Regions from separate parts of the Neobacillus sp. NPDC093182 genome, predicted to be linked through region 2. Evidence: predicted binding sites of a transcription regulator. Region 2 holds the regulator's gene; each other region holds the start of a gene.
What was found. Region 2 encodes Rex, which represses fermentation and respiration genes when NADH is low (regulators of the CRP and FNR family bind a similar motif). Its sites were predicted from a motif close to TTGTGAAATATTTCACAA; they were not measured.
Positions count from the first base shown of each region.

Region 1: a site for Rex is predicted at 2,989-3,006, ahead of ACIQAA_RS01125 (nitric-oxide reductase large subunit). Genes of this name have one in related genera too.
Region 3: a site for Rex is predicted at 3,801-3,818, ahead of qoxA (cytochrome aa3 quinol oxidase subunit II). Genes of this name have one in related genera too.
Region 4: a site for Rex is predicted at 2,290-2,307, ahead of ACIQAA_RS31105 (DUF1641 domain-containing protein). Genes of this name have one in related genera too.

Region 1 covers NZ_JBIVOI010000001.1:216,470-222,006, forward strand. Annotated here, with positions in the region: gene ACIQAA_RS01120 (carboxypeptidase M32) at 1-199, opposite strand, end outside; gene ACIQAA_RS01125 (nitric-oxide reductase large subunit) at 542-2,905, opposite strand; gene ACIQAA_RS01130 (Crp/Fnr family transcriptional regulator) at 3,125-3,817, shown strand; gene ACIQAA_RS01135 (DUF2249 domain-containing protein) at 3,844-4,077, shown strand; gene ACIQAA_RS01140 (DUF2249 domain-containing protein) at 4,102-4,308, shown strand; gene ACIQAA_RS01145 (hypothetical protein) at 4,323-5,537, shown strand, end outside.
Region 2 covers NZ_JBIVOI010000021.1:113,328-118,864, reverse strand. Annotated here, with positions in the region: gene ACIQAA_RS28535 (ABC-F family ATP-binding cassette domain-containing protein) at 1-1,583, opposite strand, end outside; gene moaC (cyclic pyranopterin monophosphate synthase MoaC) at 1,771-2,268, shown strand; gene ACIQAA_RS28525 (redox-sensing transcriptional repressor Rex) at 2,300-2,953, shown strand; gene ACIQAA_RS28520 (YdiK family protein) at 3,004-3,204, opposite strand; gene ACIQAA_RS28515 (CPBP family intramembrane glutamic endopeptidase) at 3,201-3,923, opposite strand; gene groES (co-chaperone GroES) at 4,205-4,492, shown strand; gene groL (chaperonin GroEL) at 4,545-5,537, shown strand, end outside.
Region 3 covers NZ_JBIVOI010000014.1:15,543-21,079, reverse strand. Annotated here, with positions in the region: gene ACIQAA_RS22805 (aminotransferase class I/II-fold pyridoxal phosphate-dependent enzyme) at 1-773, opposite strand, end outside; gene hisC (histidinol-phosphate transaminase) at 770-1,906, opposite strand; gene deoC (deoxyribose-phosphate aldolase) at 2,311-2,952, opposite strand; gene qoxA (cytochrome aa3 quinol oxidase subunit II) at 3,931-4,863, shown strand; gene qoxB (cytochrome aa3 quinol oxidase subunit I) at 4,923-5,537, shown strand, end outside.
Region 4 covers NZ_JBIVOI010000028.1:28,136-33,672, forward strand. Annotated here, with positions in the region: gene ACIQAA_RS31100 (NAD(P)/FAD-dependent oxidoreductase) at 530-1,711, opposite strand; gene ACIQAA_RS31105 (DUF1641 domain-containing protein) at 1,751-2,191, opposite strand; gene ACIQAA_RS31110 (NAD(P)H-dependent oxidoreductase) at 2,455-3,096, opposite strand; gene ACIQAA_RS31115 (carboxymuconolactone decarboxylase family protein) at 3,410-3,628, opposite strand; gene ACIQAA_RS31120 (carboxymuconolactone decarboxylase family protein) at 4,224-4,703, opposite strand; gene ACIQAA_RS31125 (carboxymuconolactone decarboxylase family protein) at 4,808-5,287, opposite strand.

The DNA of each region.
Region 1 (5,537 bases), on a different contig from region 2:
CGGCCATATCTTCAGAGGTAGACATTTTAAAAACTTCAGAGGAAAGCATGCCTATGACTTCAGACCGCTGATCCATTCCCTGCTTTGGAGCCCCAGTCCGTAGGTCCCAATAAATCAACCCAAGCGCTTCATTATAGGCACTCATTTTCTTAACATATTCTAAAAACTTTTTTTCTACTTGCTCTGGAGTCATTCTCATAATAAATCCCCCTTTTTACTAACCATTTGTATTTTATCATATTTTTCTGAAAATCCATGGATAAAAAAAACAACAGAAGATAAATTCTGTTGTAAAATGAATTTAGGGAAAGAGGATGTTTTTATTATAAAAAATATGTCTGGCATTGCGACCGGAAGGAGAAAAATAAGGTGAAAGAATTGATAGGCTTTTGCAGCTCATGCGCAAAAGAGATTTATTGTTTAGAAGGCTTCTTTAACGGCATACAAACTGACGACCGAAAGATCTATTGCTTTGAATGCTATGAATCTAAACAAGAAAAAAATCCGCAAAATTAGCCCTTGCGGATTTTTTCATATATGACTAGTCCTCGTCCACCGCTAAATCTTTCACTGGGAGCTGCTCTTCTTCCTTATGTGTTGGCTTACGAAGATTAAAGAGTGCCTTCAAACTGAAAGCGAGTAACACCACAACACCAATTAAGAAGATTGTATCTGGAACTGCACGCCATGTCAAAATGCTTTGCACAATATCCTTTTGAAGGAATTCAGCTGACCGAGAAGCGGCATAACCATGATCATAAGCTTCTTTTAATTGGATGATTCCAACCGGTAGAAGTGATACGAATACCATACCTGCAAGACCAACGTTGAGTGCAATGCAGCTGATTTTTACCCATTTATCGTTCCATGCTTCTGGTTTCACGATATTTCGCAATGAGTACAATAAGACCGCACAAGCGAACATTCCGTATACACCCATCATTGATCCATGGCCATGGGCAGGCGTTAAAAATTGTCCGTGCTCTAAGAAACTTACAGCAGGCAGATTGATTAAGAACCCCAATACCCCTGCTCCAACTAAATTCCAGATACCAACAGAGATCAAGAACCAGAAAGTACCTTTATAAGGGAAGTTATTTCCGCCATCTTTCATTACCTTATAATGCTCATAAGCTTCTAGGATTAGGAGCGTTAAGGGAATAACCTCCAGAGCAGAGAAAACGGCACCAAGGGCAATCCAAATTTCTGCGGAACCGTTGTAATAGTAATGGTGTCCAATACCGATGACGCCGCTTCCTAATAGTAAGATTAATTGGAAATATAGTGCTTTTACTGTAGAGCTCTTCGTTACAAGCTTCATTTGAACCATTAAGAATCCGATCACAACCACTGCAAATACTTCAAAAATACCTTCTACCCATAAGTGAATAATCCACCAGCGCCAGTAGTCTGCAAAGGTAAAGCTTGTATCAGGGTTGATTAATAAGGCAAAAATGTAGAATGCCGGTACAGCGATCGCAGAGTAGTACAATAAGTGGATGAGTCCACCTTTATCGCTTTCACGCTTTAAGCCGCTCTTAAGTCCACGATAGACGATGAAAAGCCAAATGAGCATTCCTGCTATCAAAATAATCTGCCATAAACGTCCTAGCTCAATATATTCCCAGCCAGTGTGACCAAGAAGGAACCAATTGTTTCCCAAGTATCCATTTGCACCCAGCCACTGTCCACTCATACTTCCAACAACAAGGACAACTAATGCCCAGAATAAAATATCTACCAATAATCCTTGTTTCTTAGGCTCGTAGCCGCCAACAAGCGGTGCTACATAAATACCCATTCCTAACCAAGCTGTTGCAATCCAAAAGATTGCCAGCTGCAAATGATAGCCTTTTGTGATATTAAATGGAAGGATGTCATGAATCCATTTAATTCCAAAGAAACTATCTGGTTCTATATAATAATGAGCTAATAATGCACCGAGCATAGCCTGGATAAAGAATAAAGCCACAACGATGACAAAGTACTTTCCTGTTTTTACTTGTGACAGCGTCAGTGGAATCTTCTTCAGGTCGATTTGCGGGAAGTTTCCTTCCTTATATGCCTTGTCCATGTCTAAATGATAACGATAGAACACCCACAATATAATACCAATAAAGAGAATTAATAACGTTACACTGACACCGCTCCAAAGGATGGCAGAGAACGACATTTGATTACCTGCGTCTTCATAATATGGCCAGTTATTTGTATAAGTGATTTCATCCCCTTGACGAACAGTGCTTGAAAGCCATGCCGTCCAGAAGAAGAAGTCCGCAATTTGTTCTATCTGATCACCTTCAGCAACATAGGCACGATCTTTTGCCGGCATATCTGATTCCTTGATCAAATTCTCTTTTAATCCCCAGCCATCACCTTTAGTGAAGATCTCCTTATAGTATTCTCTCACTTTTTCAAGACCAAAATCTTGAGCATTTGTTAGTTCCATTGTATCCGTGCTGCTATCATAACGATTTTCACGCATTTCTTTGATAACATTATTTTTAATGATAGACTTCTCATCTTCAGATAAGGAAGCATAGCTGCTTTCAAATTTTTCATTAGCTCTGAAGTCTTGCATTCCTTCTGTATAAATTTTCAAAGCTTCAGCTGTATAATCTGGACCCATATACGATCCATGACCTAGTACTGTTCCGTAATCCATTAAGCCATACTTTTGGAAGACTGCTTGTCCTCCCATAATACTTTCTTTCGTAAAAAGCACTTCGCCGTTTTTATTGGTTATTTCTAAAGGTCTTGGTGCCTGCTCCTTGAAGATCCAATAACCGCCAGCCAACAAAACGGTAAAGCTAAGTAATATTGTTATAATTAAAATAGACTTTAGAAGTGCATTTCGATTTGCCTTAACCACTTGGTTCGTTTTTGTTCCCCGCTGTATTTCCATTTTTGTCATCCTTTCTCGTTTCATTACCTACCGTATTCTAGCGTTCACAAGAAAGACACAAAGTGAAACTTCTCATTCTTGGCATGTGAAATTTAGCACACACTCCACTGAGAATAATTTTCAAATAAATTTGCTATCTATGATGGAGGTCACATAATTGCTTTTCAATCACTGATAAAATGAAGGTAATCAAGAATTACTATTACGAAGGTGATGTTAATGAGGCAAGAGGACATAAATAAAAGATTATCTGATGTCCCTCTATTCAAAGAATTATCAGATAAGGAGCTGGAACCCTTCATAAAAATTGCATTGACTCGCTTTTATAAGCAGAAGATGTATGTATTTATGCAGGATGATCCACTTGATCGGGTATTTTTTATCCATTCTGGAAAAATCAAAATCTATAAAACAGATTTTTCCGGGAAGGAACAAATTGTTTCAATACTCGAACCTGGTGAGATGTTCCCACATGCAGGTTTTTTCCGGGAAGGAAACTTTCCAGCACATGCCGAGGTGTTGGAAGAGGCAAATCTTATTGTCATACCAATAGATAAATTTGAAGAAACGCTTATTGCGAATCCGGAACTCTGCATTAAGCTTTTTAAAGTGTTAGGAGAAAAAATTGTTGATCTCCAAGGAAGGTTAGAGGCACAGGTCCTCCATAACACCTTTGAACAAATTGTATTACTTCTTATTCGGCTTTGTCAGTCAAATGGTGAACAAGTTGGCAGCAGGTATCAGCTTACAACACAATTTACCAATCGTGAGCTTGCAAACATGATTGGCACCTCTAGGGAGACTGTCAGCAGAACGATCAACCATTTAAAAAAGAAAAACTACATTAACCAGTGCGAAAATGGCTTCTATCTAATTGACCGCGATGCACTGGAACAGGAATTATTCTATTAACCAAATCATTCAGGGAGCTGTTGAAAATGGAACAGAAGATTATTGAGCTAGATGTGAGAGAAGATTTAAAGAATAAGATTGAACCATTCCAAAAAATTATGGAAACCATCAAAGAAGTAAAAGAAAATGATATTTTTATCCTCCACACCCCTTTCAAGCCTGTACCCTTGTTTGCTGTATTAAAAGCAAAAGGCTTTACTCATGAAGCAGAGGAAATTGAGGCAAAGCACTGGAAGGTTACCTTTACAAAGAATGCCTAAATGAGAGTATGAAAGGTGATTAAAATGATGTTAGATAATAGAGGTTTAGAACCGCCGCAGCCAATGATGAGGACTCTTGCCGCCTTAGAAAAATTAGGTGAAGGTGAAGTACTAACGATTATTAATGATAGAAGACCGATGTTCCTTTATGAACAGCTTGAGGAACTTGGCTACAAGCAGCGAACAGAACAACAAAACGACGGAAGTTTCAAAATTGAAATCTTTCTATAAGAAGGTGAACCATTATGCTTCCTCAGACAATGGGAAGTGAAACAAATATTAAGCTTCCATTCTCCTTTATTATTTTCAGTTTACTTGCGCTTGTGTTATCTCAGATTCTAGTTTTAGTGAATGGACAAATGGTCGTGAATGGCAGTTTTCGCATACCGGCCATCTGGTCAGCCGCCCACTTACTGGTCTTGGGCTGGGCTTTAATGGTGGCAATGGGTGCCATGTATCAGCTTGTACCAGTTGCTTTCTTAACACCCATTTGGAATGAGAAATTTGGTTTTATCCAGTTTTTTGTTACAGCAATTGGGATTGCAGCATTTTCCTGGTTGTTATATGTCTCTCCACAAAACGCATTGATTCCAGGAATTCTAATGCTGTTGGGGATCTTAATGTTTTTATTTCAAATGTTTATGACCCTAAGAAAGCAGGCAAAACCTAATATCCTAACAGCCTTTGTTGGAAGCGCGCTTGTTTGTTTATTCTTAACGATATTCTTAGGGATAACATTGATTTATTCACTGCAAACAGGCTTTGCTGCTGAGTATTATCAGGCTATTTTTAAAAGCCATCTTTTAATGGGCGTAACAGGCTGGTTTACACTATTAATTTTCGGTTTTTCTTATAAAATGGTTCCGATGTTTTCATTATCACACGGGTTTCCAATGGTACATGCTCGATATGTATATGGACTTTATATAGCCGGTCTTATGATTACATTACTTTCATTTTTTAACGGGAATGCATTACTATTAAAAGCAGGATTTTTCTTACTGCTTGTTGGTTTTTCAGTTTTCAGCTGGCATATCTCAATCATTATCAAAAAGAGGCTGAAGAAAAAACTTGATCATTCATTTAGATTTGCATTAGTTGCAATTGGATTAGGGAACATCCTCCATTTAGCAGCTTTCATTGCTTTATGGAGTGAGCGAAATTCAGCCCTATTGGGTCCATTTGTTTACTTATATTTATTACTGTGGATTGTCCTGAGTATTATGGGATATTTATATAAAATTGTTCCGTTCCTGTGGTGGACACATAAATACAGTAAGGAAATCGGCAAAAAATCCGTTCCATCCTTAAAAGATATGATGAATGAAAAAATTGTTGTTCCCTTATTTTCCTTATTTGTAATTGCCGTATTTGCTGTTTTCTTTTCAATCGTCTTTGAATCCATTCTGATTTTTAATATCGGACAATTTGTTCTATCAATTGTGTTTATCTTAATTGCC
Region 2 (5,537 bases):
TCATAGTCACCTAGATATTCTGTGCTGCTGTTTTTGCTAAGCTCCAAAACCTTGGTGGCTATTCTGTTAATAAAGTATCGATCGTGAGATACAAAAATAATCGTCCCAGGGTAGTCGACTAGTGCATTTTCAAGTACCTCTTTACTGTCGAGATCTAGATGGTTCGTAGGCTCGTCCAATATTAAAACATTTGCCTTCTCCAGCATTAATTTGGCCAGTGCCAATCTTGCTTTTTCACCGCCGCTTAATGTTGAAACGATTTTTAATACATCGTCTCCTGAAAACAGGAAGTTACCTAAGACGGTCCGTATTTCTTTTTCACTTTTTAAAGGCCAATCATCCCAAAGTTCATTAAGAACGCGCTTATTCGAGGTCAACTCTGCCTGTTCCTGGTCATAATACCCAATTGCTAGATTTGCACCATATTGAATAGTGCCAGCTAGTGCAGGCAGTTTTTTGATGATGGTTTTTAAAAGAGTAGACTTTCCAATTCCGTTTGGACCAACTAAGGCAATGCTTTCACCTCGATATGCCCGCAACGAAATATTCTCAGATACATTTTGTCCATCATAACCAACTGCTAAGGAGTCCACTGTCAGTACATCATTTCCGGTTTGTTTCTCAATTTCAAAGGAGAAGGTGGCAGATTTCTCATCCCCTAATGGACGGTCCATCAAATCCATTTTCTCAAGTTTTTTACGCCGGCTCTGAGCTCGTTTCGTCGTAGACGCACGGGCTAGGTTGCGCTGGATAAAATCTTGAAGATTAGCAACCTCCTGCTGCTGCTTCTCATATAGCTTTAAATCGCGTTCATAATTGGCAGCTTTTTGGTCTAGATATGCACTATAGTTTCCAATGAATTTTTGAATTTGCTTACGTGAAACTTCATAAACCTGCGTTACGACTTTATCTAGAAAATAACGGTCATGGGACACAATTAAGATCGCCCCATCATAGCCTTGTAAATACTGTTCGAGCCAAGATAAAGTATCAATATCAAGATGGTTGGTAGGCTCGTCCAGGATTAAAATATCTGGCTTGGTTAAAAGTAGTTTCCCCAAGGCAAGGCGCGTTTTCTGTCCGCCGCTTAAGGAAGAGATCATGACCGCACTATCGTGGAAATTCAATCCGTGCAGGATGGAGCGAATATCTGCTTCATACTGATAACCGCCCTGCTCTTTAAATTTCACTTGCAGCTGATCGTACTCATTTAGGATTCTCTCGTATCTGCTAGTGTCCTCAATAGCAGCAGGATCTGACATTTGAACCTCGAGGTGTCGAATTGCTGCTTCCATACTTCTCAGTTCGTCGAAAACTGTCAGCATTTCATCCCAGATCGACAAATTCGACTCTAGTCCTGTATTCTGGGCTAAATAACCAATGCTTACTCCCTTTGGCTTAATGATTTCTCCGCCATCATGTGACAAATGCCCAGCAATAATTTTTAATAATGTCGATTTCCCTGCACCGTTTCGCCCGACAAGTGCAACACGGTCCCGAGTTTGTAATTCTAGTTTTATATTCGATAAAATTAGGTCTGCACCATAGTATTTTGCTAGTTGATTAACTTGTAATAATATCATTGCTTTTCACCTCTATTACTAAAATAAGTGTACCTTATTCCAACAATGCAGGCAATAAAGTGTCTTAGTGTTGGAGAAAATAAGAAAATATCTCGAAAGAAAGAAATGTAAATTTTTCATCATTCGTTCAAAGTTTCACAGACAAATTGTTAAAAATATAGTATGATTTTGTGGGAGGATATTGTTTATGTCTGAATTTACTCATTTTAACGAAGAAGGAAGAGCGAAAATGGTGGACGTTAGTGATAAGCCAGAAAGTGCTCGTACGGCACTTGCTCATTCCAGCATTACGGTTAGTAAAGAAATATATGAAAAAATAACAAATAATGAAATGAAAAAGGGCGATGTTCTTGCAGTAGCACAAGTTGCTGCCGTGATGGGGGCAAAGAAAACCTGGGACTTAATCCCGATGTGCCATCCTATACCTTTGACGGGGGTAAATATATCCTTCTCCTGGGAAAAAGAACATGATACGGCTTTTACATTAAATATTGCAGCTTCTGTCAAAACAAAAGGAAATACAGGTGTTGAAATGGAAGCGTTAACAGCTGCGTCCACTTGTGCTTTAACTGTTTATGATATGTGTAAAGCAGTGGATAAAGGTATGGTCATTGGAAAAACCTATCTGGTTGAAAAAACCGGCGGGAAAAATGGGGATTTCCACCGAACAGAACAAGTTAGATAAATGAACAACTATTTATGAGGGGTGGGAGAATATGAGTAATGAAACAATGAAAATACCACAAGCGACAGCAAAACGGCTGCCCTTATATTATCGATTTTTAAAGAATCTGCATTCTTCCGGTAAACAGAGGGTTTCGTCTGCGGAATTAAGTGAGGCAGTGAAGGTGGATTCGGCAACGATTCGCCGGGATTTTTCTTATTTTGGTGCCTTAGGGAAAAAGGGATATGGCTACAATGTCAACTACCTATTAACGTTCTTTCGGAAAACACTAGATCAAGATGAATTAACAAAAGTAGCGTTAATTGGTGTAGGAAATCTTGGAACCGCCTTTCTAAACTATAACTTTTTAAAAAATAATAATACAAAAATTGAATGTGCTTTTGATGTTGATCCGAACAAAATGGGAACAACGATCCGAGATGTGCCTGTGTTTCATATGGATGAGCTCGAGAAGGTTTTAAGCAATGATGAAATCCATGTTGCCATCCTGACCGTACCTGCACCAGTGGCTCAGCTGATTACGGATCGACTCGTACAATCTAATATTAAGGCGATATTGAATTTCACGCCTGCAAGGTTAAATGTTCCTTCATCTATTCGCGTTCATCATATCGACTTGGCTGTTGAATTACAATCACTTATTTACTTCCTGAAGCACTACCCTACAGAGGAAATAGAAGAATAAAAACAAAAAAGACCTTTTCACAAGTAAAGTGAAAAGGCTTTTTAATGATCCTACTTTTTTATTTTGTCTTTATATCTATTGTAAAAGAAAATCATTCTTAAACCAGATCCGAAGTCAAAGGTGGCAAGTAAAACGAGCAGGTAACTGAAGAACCCCCATCCGTTTTGGGTGACATCTTCAACTGCAAAATAAGTAAATAAGCAGCCAAGTACAATATAAATGATTCCGGAAAACAAGGGTGATCGTCTCATAGAAAGCCTCCGATAAAGTTTTGAATACCTTCTGCCTCACGAATAATTTTATCAATGTCATCTTTATAAACGGACTGTATGACGACAACTAATGTATTCATCGCAACATGGGCAAAAATCGGTACAAGGATATGTTTTGTTTTTACATAGAGAAATGCAAAAGTGAAGCCCATTGCAGAATAGAGAAGCACATGATGCGGTTCCATATGGGCTAAGGCGAAAATAACCGAGCTGATTAACGCTGAGAAGAAAAAGTTAAACCGTTTATGGAGAGTGCCGAAAATAATTTTTCGAAAAACAATTTCCTCTAATATTGGGCCAATTACTGAACTGACTAAGATGGCAAGTGGAAAGGATTCAATGATGTTGAGAATTTGCTGTGTGTTTTCTGAGCCCATTTCAACCCCGATCAGCCGTTCAATATTCGCAGCGAGAGCTTGGGCAAATAAGGCTAGGAAGACACCAAATACAGCCCAGATGGCAGCAAAGCCAAAGGAACTGCCTCTTTCATTCAACCCTGGTTTCTTTATTTCTCTTCGTAATAAGAAAAGAATAATAACCAGAGCAAGGGTGAAGCTGAAAATTAACCAATAGGGGACAACGAGCCCTTGATTTATTCCTAAGTAGCCAAATAGGAACATCAGTCCTGGAATTCCCACTAGGCTTGATAACTGCATGGCTATATAGACAATTAAAATAATCCAATATTCCCTTTTCAAATTAATAAATCTCCTTTAAGCAGCTAATGAAAATATTTTACCCTATTCTTCATTGTACTAATAAAAGCAAGGTTGTTTCAATTTTTAAGGTTATCGGAAAAACTATGTATATTCCCACGTGTAAATCACATACTTGTAAGGTTGCAAAAAATAATAAAAAATTGCTGCTTCATACTTGCAAAATTTTTTTCCATTTATTATTATAAGAATTGTGTTAGCACTCAAGTTAAGAGAGTGCTAATAAGTCAGAATTACATATCTATTTGAGGAGGTTGTTTGATTTGTTAAGACCACTAGGTGATCGTATTGTCATTGAGCTTGTCGAATCAGAAGAAAAAACTGCAAGCGGTATCGTGTTACCAGACTCAGCTAAGGAAAAGCCTCAAGAAGGAAAAGTTGTTGCCGTAGGTACAGGCCGAGTGCTTGAAAGCGGCGAACGTGTTGCTCTTGAAGTTTCTGTAGGCGATCGTATTATCTTCTCAAAATACTCTGGTACAGAAGTGAAGTTTGAAGGAAACGAATATTTAATTTTACGCGAAAACGATATCCTTGCTGTAGTTGGACAATAAGGATTTTTTAAAACAATATTGAGTTTAAAAAATACGAGGAGGTTTTTTGAACATGGCTAAAGAAATTAAGTTTAGTGAAGATGCACGCCGCGCAATGCTTCGTGGTGTAGACGCATTGGCAGATACAGTAAAAGTAACTCTTGGACCAAAAGGACGTAACGTGGTTCTTGAGAAGAAATTCGGTTCACCGCTTATTACAAATGATGGTGTAACAATCGCGAAGGAAATCGAATTAGAAGACGCTTTTGAAAACATGGGTGCTAAGCTTGTTGCTGAAGTAGCTAGCAAAACAAACGATGTTGCTGGGGACGGAACAACAACTGCAACTGTTCTTGCTCAAGCTATGATTCGTGAAGGATTAAAGAACGTTACAGCTGGTGCTAACCCAATGGGTATCCGTAAAGGGATTGAAAAGGCAGTTACTGTAGCAGTTGAGGGCTTAAAAGCGATTTCTAAGCCTATCGAAGGCAAAGAGTCTATCGCACAAGTTGCTGCTATTTCTTCAGATGATAAAGAAGTAGGTCAATTAATTGCAGAAGCGATGGAGCGCGTTGGTAACGACGGCGTTATCACAATCGAAGAATCTAAAGGCTTCACAACTGAATTAGACGTTGTTGAAGGTATGCAATTTGACCGCGGATATACATCTGCTTACATGGTAACAAACACAGATAAAATGGAAGCTGTTTTAGAAAATCCATATATCTTAATCACAGACAAAAAAATCTCAAGCATTCAGGAAATCCTTCCTGTCCTTGAGCAAGTAGTACAACAAGGCAAACCATTATTGTTAATCGCTGAAGATATCGAAGGAGAAGCACTTTCTACTTTAGTATTGAACAAACTTCGCGGAACATTCAATGCAGTTGCTGTTAAAGCTCCTGGCTTTGGTGACCGTCGTAAGGCAATGCTTGAAGATATCGCTGCATTAACTGGCGGTGAAGTAATCACTGAAGAGCTTGGCCGTGAATTGAAAACTACTACAATCACATCTTTAGGACGCGCTTCTAAGGTTGTTGTAACAAAAGAAAATACAACAATCGTT
Region 3 (5,537 bases), on a different contig from region 2:
TGGATTCCTGCCAACCTGCCAAACAATGACTCTTTTACAGAGTCTTCAAAAAACAAGCCGAAATAGGCATCGTCAAGAATTACAGCTAGATTAATACCAGCTTCTGCCGCTTCCATTAAGACTGAGATAATTCCTTGGACTTCACTTTCCTTTGGCGTGTAGCCCGTCGGGTTGTTCGGGAAGTTAAGCAAGACGATTGCCTTACCTTCATCCTTTTGCTGTAGTAAGCATTTTCTGAATAAGGGAACATTAAATGCGTCACTGTCATCAAAAAGCCTAAAAGTCTTAAGATTACCGCCTCTACGTACATGAAATATGGTTTGATAGTTCCCCCAATATTTATCTGGTAGAATGATGGTATCATTTTCATCGACAAAAAGATCTGCAGCGAGACTTAATCCGTGGGTAAGAGCATTTGTTGTAATCGGGAGCCCCATCCAGCTTTCATGTAAGGATGGATTATCCCGCAATAATTTTCGTTTCCATTCATTCCGTAACGTTAATTTCCCAGAGGGCGGTGCATATGGATAGACATCATCCGGGGAATACTCGGATAATGTTTCCTGTATATGTTCAAAATGCATTGGAACCTCTTTTTCAGTAGCAATTCCAATTGTTGCATTAAAACGGGTAGCTTTTTTGGCTGCTTCAGCACTTTGACTTAAGATTCCTTTTGGGTAATATAACTCCTTACCCAAATTAGATAATAAGTTAAATACATGTGGATTATTTTTCTTAATCATCTCGTTTAAATTCAATGCAAGTTCGTTCATTTTATCTCACCTTTAAAGTGAACTAGCTGGCGTTTCATGATTGAACCTATTTCTTCTATTAATATAGTATTCTCATCCGCTGTTCCAACAGATATTCGGAGATGCTGGGGCATTCCCCATGTATCGCCATAACGGACAATTACTCCTTGAGATAGAAGATGTTGATAGATTTGATTTGCATTAGACCCAAATTTAACCAGAATGAAATTACTCATGCTCACTATAAATTCTAATCCTAATTCTCGAAAGGCTTTATATAATTGTTCACGTCCTGCGGTATTAACCTGTTTTGATTTTTCCACATGTTCCTCGTCCATGATTGCTGCAGCTGCAGCGACCTGTGCCAAACTATTGACATTAAAAGGCTCTTTTACACGAACGATGCTTTGAATAATATTTTCTGGTGCTACACCAAATCCTACCCTTAAACCAGCAAGTCCAAAAATTTTAGAAAAAGTTTGTAAAACAATAATTGGATAACCAGAACGAACATATTCCAGGCCATTTGTGTAATCTTCATTGGTTGCAAAATGACTATATGCACTATCAAAAACTACTAAAATATGATTAGGCAGAGATTGAAGCAGTTCTTCTAACTTTGATTTAGGTAAATAAGTGCCAGTGGGATTATTGGGAGAACAGATATATACCAATTTGGTATGATCTGTTACCGCCGATAAAATCAAATCAATATTAAATTGGTACTCATTGTCCAGAGGAACAGGTACAACTTTTGCCCCCATCAAATGGGCACCGAAATCATATTCACTAAAAGATGGGGAAGGGACGATAATTTCATCTTCTGCTTCAAGATAGGTTTCTGAAATTAAGGTAATTAATTCATCTGCTCCATTTGTAATAATCAATTGCTCATTGGTCAGTGATAGGCTGGAAGCAATAGCCGCCTTCAACTCAACTGCATGTGCATCAGGATAACGATTTAGCGTGGTAAGACTATTAGAAATTACCTCAAGGGCATTAGGTGACGCTCCGATGGGATTCTCATTTGAGGCTAATTTTATCACTCTCGCCAATCGTAATTCCTTTTGTACTTCCCACAAGGGTTTTCCTGGTAAATAAGGTTTAACAAGATCTAATGCTTTTCGATGCTTAATATGATTGATTTTATTCACAGCCCTTTCCTCCAAGCGATCATTAGTTATTAACATGTAAGCTATTAAAGATGAATAGATAATGGTTAATCCATTCACAAAACACTTTTTACATTATTTTACTATTCAAGTTCTAACATTCTGAAAATCTACTTCTCATAATAAAGGATTTATAAATTTTATTACCCGCCAATTTAACAATTTTTTAACCATCCAGTTTTACTTCAAAATAAAAAAGAACTACGATAAAATCGTGTTTATTATAAGAAAAAAAATAAGTAGCAATCTATTTTCAGTTCGCACCATAGTATGGTCATTTCCTGACTAAATCCTGACAAAAACCCGGTTCCACTAGTGGAACCGGGTTTTGATTATGATTTATGAAATTTGATAGCTAATTTTATGCAGAAGATTTTATCATTCCATTATCCTAGTATTTTTATAGCAGAGCTGGTCCCAATTCTTGTTGCTCCGGCATCTATCATTGCTTGAATATCTTCTATATTGCGGACCCCCCCTGATGCCTTAACCCCAATATTTGGTCCAACTGCTTTTCTCATGATCGCTACATCTTCAACTGTCGCTCCGTATTTAGAAAATCCCGTTGAAGTCTTCACATAATCTGCACCTGCTTGTACAGAAATTTGGCATGCACGTACTTTTTCTTCATCTGTCAATAGGCATGACTCAATGATAACTTTTACTAAAGCCTTTCCTTTTGCAGCCTCCACAACAGAACGTATATCTTTTTCAACGAGTTCATCGTTCTTATCTTTTAATGCCCCTATATTAATAACTGTATCTACTTCTGTAGCCCCATTTTCAATGGCATTAATAGTTTCAAACGCCTTTGTTTCAGGCGTGTTCGCACCTAATGGAAATCCTATAACCGTACAGACATTTACATCGGAATCGCGCAAAAGTTCTGCTGATAAGCTTACCCATGCAGGATTTACAACTGCTGATGCAAAGCCATATTGTTTTGCTTCTTGGCATAAATTAATGATATCTTTTTCTTTAGTGTCAGCTGAAAGTAATGTATGGTCAATTAAGTTAGAATAGTCCAAATAAGTTCGCCACCTTAGAAGTTATATTTTTGAGCAATAATAAAATTTTATAAGTCAAATGCTCTCTATTCTTATAATAAAGATGAGTGTTCAATTTTCCTAAATTCTGTTCGTGGTAAAACAGAGGTGCACGGTCATCCTTTATACCCTCAATTATTTCCTCCGCTATCTAGATGCTGGATTGTCATGTTCTCAACCCAAACCCTGCACTTCTTGAGGATTTTTCTTAACCTCCTTTGAGTTTTTTTTATTATATCCAGCCATAACCAAGATTAATCCCAGAATACTGGCCACAAATATTCTTTTTTTCATATCCTTTTTCTCCTATATAATTTTATTAATTTAGAGATAATGCTTTGGGAGTGTTTCTCTAAGGACTATTAAATAATAACTACACTCTTAAATCACACGTAACTTGTGTTTTACTCCTGTGATTGTTCAGTTAATGCATGTAGAATAATTGTGAATCAATTCACACATTAATGAATCTTAATTCCCTATAAATTTTCTGAGTGGACCATTTCATACAATCCACTACTCCATAATATAGGATTTAGCAATTTTATAACCATCCAATCTTATTCTTTTTTTACCATCCATTATTACTCAATGTAAGAAAGAACCATGATGAAAAGCATGATTCCTACCTCAATAGGTAAATCCTCCAAATTTCTTAATTATATTCTATTTTGAATAAGTAATTAATCATCCAATTGAAAATAAATCCAACCATCCACTTTTCTTTTTCGAACTCTTCCTCCGATTATAAACCCTTAAATATCACGGGTTTTAGTCAAATAATAATACAAATTTATCATCGAAAATTTAGTTTTTCGTTTTTGAACACTTTGTGACATACTTCACATTTTCTTGATTTTTTAATATTCCGCCTCTAATATAATAACCAATTGTGAATCAAGCAACATAATTAAACTGAATATTTCCCTATGAATCTTTTAAATAGAAAGGGGTTTATCTATGAAAAAAAAATGGGCTATTTTGACAGCGATTTTTGCTATTGCCACAATGTTAACAGGGTGTGAATCTTTTTTAGTTTTGGATCCAAAAGGCCCACAGGCTCAAACACAAGCCAAGGATATCATTCTATCCATTTGGATTATGTCTTTCATCGTGATCATTGTTTTCGGAATATTGGCTTATATGTTAATCAAATATCGAGCTTCAAAACAAGAGCCAGATTATCGTCCGCCGAACATTGAGGGCAGCATTCTGGTCGAGGCCATTTGTGTCGGAATTCCGGTTATTATTGTTGTATTTCTGTCAATTGTTTCTGTTCAAAGCAACTATAAGGTAGAATCAGCACCGGCGATATACAAAGATAAAGAACCACTAATAATTTACGCTTCTACTTCAAATTGGAAGTGGCATTTTAGCTATCCAGAAGAAAATATTGAAACGGTTAACTACTTATATATACCAGTTGAACGTCCAATTGAGTTTAAATTGTATTCATACGGACCAATCACAAGTTTTTGGATTCCACAACTTGGAGGGCAAAAATACGCAATGGCGGACATGGTTAATACGTTGCACTTAGCTGCTGACGTTCCTGGTGAATTTATGGGGCGGAATGCAAATTTTAATGGTAAAGGGTTCGCTGAGAATACATTCAATGTCACAGCGATATCCCAAGAAGAATTTGATGAATGGGTAAATGAAGTGAAAGATACAGCAGAACCATTAACTGAGCCAAAATTTGATAAATTGTTGGAACATGGGCATGTTGGTCAGTCCACCTACACTGGAACACATTTGACTTTCCTGCCGCCACCGGAAGGTGAAAATGGCGGGCACCAACATGGGTCTTCTCAATCTGATGATTCTGACAACCACTCTTCTGAGGTACATTCTAGCTCTGAAGATAGTCATTCTGCCCATAACAGCCATTAAGCTGGTCGGAAAAATTGATTGTTATATATATTAAACAAACTCGAAAGGAGTCATAATAGATGGATATCTTTGAACGTTTTGCAGTCCCTCATCCAAGTCCTGCTATTTATGCATCAATGGTTGCAATCGGCCTAACCGTTATCGCGATTATTGCCGGCTTAACTTATTTTAAAAAGTGGGGTTATCTCTGGCGTGAATGGTTAACCACTGTAGACCATAAACGTATTGGAATCATGTATTTAATATCTGCGCTCCTCATGCTTTTCCGTGGTGGAGCAGACGCGATTATGATGCGTGCCCAACTGGCTATACCCGAAAGCAAGATGTTGGATGCCCAGCATTATAACGAAATTTTCACCACTCATGGGACGGTTATGATTATATTTATGGCAATGCCTTTTATCATGGCGTTTATGAACTATATCGTTCCATTGCAAATTGGAGCCCGTGATGTTGCCTTTCCACGATTAAATGCACTAAGCTTTTGGCTTTTCTTTATGGGGGCTATGTTACTCAATATCTCTTTTGTTATAGGTGGATCTCCAGATGCAGGATGGACTTCTTATTTCCCTCTTGCCAATAACGAATTTAGTGAATCTGTAGGAACGAATTATTATATGTTTGCTCTCCAGATTTCAGGTATGGGTACTTTAATGACTGGCATTAACATGATT
Region 4 (5,537 bases), on a different contig from region 2:
GATGAAGTATTAGTTGATGTTATGGAAGCAGCTAACCTTTTGTAATACTACTTCCTTTACTTCTCCATCTACACCTATATAACGACCAAGTGATTCATTCTGTGACAAGGTGTTCAATTAAAAGAGTTTTTAAAAAATTCTCTTTCTTTTTTATTAATTATCAGGTTAACCGTTTTTCCATATTATTTTAAAGGTATACATATTTGGAATGTAGTTGAAATGTTATGTATGATAAAAATTTATTTAATCATACATGATACGGGTTTTCCATTTATAGCGAATACCATATGTTATAGTAACAATCAGAAGTACTCGTAGATGTATTTGACCTGTTCGAGTCACGGGGGTATCTTTACCAAAAAGAAAACGACTATAACCTGCTAATTCCATTATTGACTTCAAATGGAATTAGCATAGGCTACAATCGCAAAAAGTTCATCGTTAGTGGTGGCTGATCAAGCAATTTGTGTTTGAATCACCTCTATGAAACAAAAACTTATTCATTATTTAGCAATTTTATTATTAAGATTTAATAGGCTAAGCTGAACAGTCCTTTAATATGTGACAAATAACGTATGTTACTTGCTTCTTTCATTAGAGTAGCTGGCAGCCCTTTAAGTGGAATTGAGTTGGCTCCAATAGTAGCAACACCATCTTTACGACCTAAGCTTGCAAGTGTACCTGAGTTAATTGGTGCAAACTCTTCAAATGTTTTGTCTTGTAAGTATGCAAATAGATTGTAACCAACAAGTTCACCCATTTGCCAAGCATTTTGTGCAGTAGGTGCGTATGGACGACCACCTTCTGGAGGAAAGACAACAGCACTGTCACCGACAATAAATACGTCATTATGTGAATTAGATTGAAGAAAACTATTAACAGTTGCACGGTTACGATCTACTTCAAGACCTGATTCTCCAACTATAGGAAGGCCTTGTACTCCACCTGTCCAAATGAAAGTATTTGCTACGATTTTGCGGCCATCTTTTAAGCCGATTTCATTTCCTTTAACATTTGTTACAGGAAGACCTATTAAGAATTCAACGCCGCGGGCTTCTAAACTAGCCATTGCACTTTTAATTAATTTATCAGGTAAAACTGGGAGAATTTTTGGACCAGCTTCTACGAGCATGATTTTCAATTCTTTAGGATCAACACCATAGCCTTTAGCAACTTTAGGTATATTATCAACGATTTCACCAACTAATTCAACACCAGTTAATCCACCGCCGCCTATTAGAATTGTTGCATCTGCTTCATTTTTCGTTTGAGCATATTCACGGATGCGATCTTCAAAATGATTGTAAATGTTGTTTGCATCAGCAACAGATTTTAACACCATGCTGTTCTCTTCAAGTCCTGGAATGCCGAAGTAAGCAGTTTGACTTCCTAAACCAACAACAAGGGCATCATAAGTTAAAGTAGAACCATCGGCAAGCTTCACTAGTTTATTGTCTACTGAAAAAGATTCAACCTCTGAAATTTTAAGATCAATATCTTTTCCTTTGAAAAGTTTTTCTAAAGGTATAGAAATAGCTTGTTCAGCAATTGTTCCCCCTGCAAGGCGGTGCAGTTCAGTGATAATTTGGTGAGTTGGATATTTGTTTACCACTGTTATTTGTGCTTCAGCTTTATTTAAATATTTGCGAGCGGTTAAAGCAGTTAGAAGTCCGCCATAACCCGACCCTAAGATGACGATATGTTTAGACATAGTTAATCCTCCGTTCTTACTTTTGAATATTAACTAGTATTATTTATTATCTCGTTCTGCAGTAATTTGTAGATAAGTGTTTACAAAACGGAATAGCTTCTGGACTTGTGGATCTTTTAACATTTTTAAAAGACCAAAAAGGCCTAACACTTCGTTGCTTTCCTCTGCACGATCTTTTGCTTCAATAGCAATTGATGCGATTTTTTTTACTGTGTGTGTTACAGGTTCTAATATTTCTTGTATCGCTCCAACAGTATCATTTTTTAGTACTTCATCAGTAGCGACAGATTGAGCAAAGTCATATGACTTAGTCAAAATATTTACAAGTTCAGTCAATTTTGGAAGCTGATCTACTAACGTAGTCAAGGACTCCTGAACCTCATGTTTTAATAGCCGTTCAAGGATATCAAGTTGTTCTGGATTTGCTGACAAGTATAGTGTTTCTTGTTTAGGCTTTGTTTGAGTAATTGTTTCTGACATTTCTAATTCTCCTTTGCGTATAGTAATATCCTAAATATAAGGAGCTAAAGAGGCTACCCTACCTATAGTAACAGTGGAATCTCCAACGGTTAATACGTTTGTGAAGTATTGCACAAATCATTCGAAAAAAAAGTTGGCTGTGAGATTATAAAGAACCCACAGGATTCCTACCGTAAGCAAGGTTACGAATAAAACGAGCTGAGGAGCAATTTTGTGACAAAGTATAATATTTTTTTCTTAATACGGGTTGGTTTTAAGATTTATTAAAATCTATTAGCAACATCTTTTGCTTTTTTAATAGCTTTTTCTTTAATTGAAGTAGCTAGATCAGGATCTGCATTTATACCTTCAACAAAGATAGTTTCGTAGTTTGATATTCCTAGGAACTTCACAATGACACCTAGATGGCGATCACTTATTTCCATTCCGGCAAAATCAGTGCCCGGAGACAACACCATTCCACTTGCTTGAATATGAACTGCCTTTTTACTATTCAGTAAACCCACTAGTCCTGTTCCAGGGGTATAATTAAAGGTTTTACCTGCAACACAAATGGAGTCAATATAGGCTTTCATAACTGGTGGAAATGAGAAGTTCCACACTGGATTTACAAATACATACTTATCCGCTCCAACAAATTGATCAACTAATTCACCTAGACGACCCACTTTAGCTTGTTCAACACTAGACAATTGATTAAAAGCAGTTCCTTTACGCAATTTACCCCAAGCGCCAAGTACATCCGCATCAATTTGAGGAATATTCATTTTAAACAGGTCAAGATGAACGACTTCATCATTCGGATTATTTTCACGATAAGTCTCAATAAATTCTTTACCTACTGCTAGACTATAGGAATTTTCTTCATTCAATGGATGTGCTGTTATATATAGTACTGTTGACAAAGCATATCACCTTTTTCTTTGATTTTTTAGCTCAATAAGATTTGTTCAAAGTTTTATTCCAATTAATCTACAACCATCAATAACTACTGTTTTTATCAAATTAGAGATGAGGTTTTGTTATGGAAATAGGCTGTACAAAAGCGGGCGTCAAACGAACGGTTTGCCAGCTGTTCTACACCGAGTGCCATAGAAAGTGCTGCAAAAACTGATTATCCAAGCGAAGGAACCCTAAGGATACAGTTCATTAGTATACTTAGACATAGCTCTTACAAATGGTTAGCTAAGGCCCGCTTTAGTCAATCCAAACGCTTCGTCAGCTGATCCTGGTACCATTTTGAAAGCAACCATGGATTTTAGCTTCTTTAAGGTGCATATCTAAGCAAAAGCCACATCCATTCATTTGTGAAGCTTTGATGTGAACTAACTGAAGGGTTGATTCTTCAATTGAACTTTTCTTCTCTTGCATGCTAAGTTCCATTATCTTTTTAAAAAATTCTGGTGATTCTTTCATGTAATTAATACGTTCAGTCATAATAGGTATACCTCTCTTTTCCTTATTAATTGTAATCAATGTATAAACATGCAACTGTAAATAGACAACTAGAAGATTTGAATGATTATCCCTACGTTTACTACTAGTTACAATCCCCCTTGATTAATAATTGTTTAAATTCAGATGAAGTATTAGTTGATTTATAGATGAAGCTAACCTTTTGTAAACTGCTTCCTTTACTTCTCCATCTACACCTATATAACGACTGAGTGATTCATTCTGTGACAAGGTGTTTAATTAAAAGAGTTTTTTAAAAATTCTAGAGAATGTTATCCTCTACGCTTTGCAATCCAGTCATTCCATCTAAATTATTAGTAAAAGTTTGGTTTCATCCTTTAATATCAACGTGCGTATTACAGCATCCGAAAAATTATTGAATTTTCCCTCTGAGATATGCTCCGTTCAAATATCAAAAAAACAGAAAAACCCATATCCCTAAAGATACCGGTTTTTCTGTTTTATTGATTTATGAAAATTTCTTAGTCTAGCCCTTCACCAGAAATCGTGTTGACACCAAGAGAAGTCGATGATGCCACTACCTCATGATCCATTTCACATTTGGCTCATATAACTCTTAGCTTAGGCCAGCTTTTGTTAATCCATACGCTTTGTCAGCTGATCCTGGTACCGTTTGGAAAGCAACATTAACACGGTTCCAAGCATTAATTGTCATAACTGAGAAGGTAAGATCTGATAGCTCTTTTTCTGAAAACTGACCACGAACTCGGTCATAAATGTCATCAGGTACACCATGCTCAGGCATCTTTGTCAAAATTTCTGTCCATGCTAGTGCCGCACGCTCACGTGGACTAAATAGTGTTGATTCACGCCAAATTGGGATGTGGTAAAGACGAAGCTCTCTTTCACCATGGATTTTAGCTTCTTTAACGTGCATATCTAAGCAAAAGCCACATCCATTCATTTGTGAAGCTCTGATGTGCACTAAATGACGGATTGATTCTTCTATTGAACTTTCCTTCTCTTGCATGCTAAGTTCCATCAATTTTTTAAAAAATTCTGGTGATTCTTTCATATAATTAATACGTTCAGTCATAATTGGTATACCTCTCTTTTCCTTATTAATTGTAATCAATGTATAAACATGTAACTGTAAATACACAACTAGAAGATCAAACTCACATTTAGCTCATATAACTCTTAGCTTAGGCCAGCTTTTGTTAATCCATACGCTTTGTCAGCTGATCCTGGTACCGTTTGGAAAGCAACATTAACACGGTTCCAAGCATTAATTGTCATAACTGAGAAGGTAAGATCTGATAACTCTTTTTCTGAAAACTGACCACGAACTCGGTCATAAATGTCATCAGGTACACCATGCTCAGGCATCTTTGTCAAAATTTCTGTCCATGCTAGTGCCGCACGCTCACGTGGACTAAATAGTGTTGATTCACGCCAAATTGGGATGTGGTAAAGACGAAGCTCTCTCTCACCATGGATTTTAGCTTCTTTAACGTGCATATCTAAGCAAAAGCCACATCCATTCATTTGTGAAGCTCTGATGTGCACTAAATGACGGATTGATTCTTCTATTGAACTTTCCTTCTCTTGCATGCTAAGTTCCATCAATTTTTTAAAAAATTCTGGTGATTCTTTCATATAATTAATACGTTCAGTCATAATTGGTATACCTCTCTTTTCCTTATTAATTGTAATCAATGTATGAACATGTAACTGTAAATACACAACTAGAAGATCAAACAGTAAAGATTATTCCCGAATGAAAAGTACCTTATCCGCTGTCATCTTCACCTTCATTTGCCTTCAAATATTTAACGACTAAGTGTCCCATTCTGTGACAAGCAGCCAATTAGAATTAGATTGGTTCGTTCTTATTCAATGATTATCCCTACGTTTACCTACTATTTAC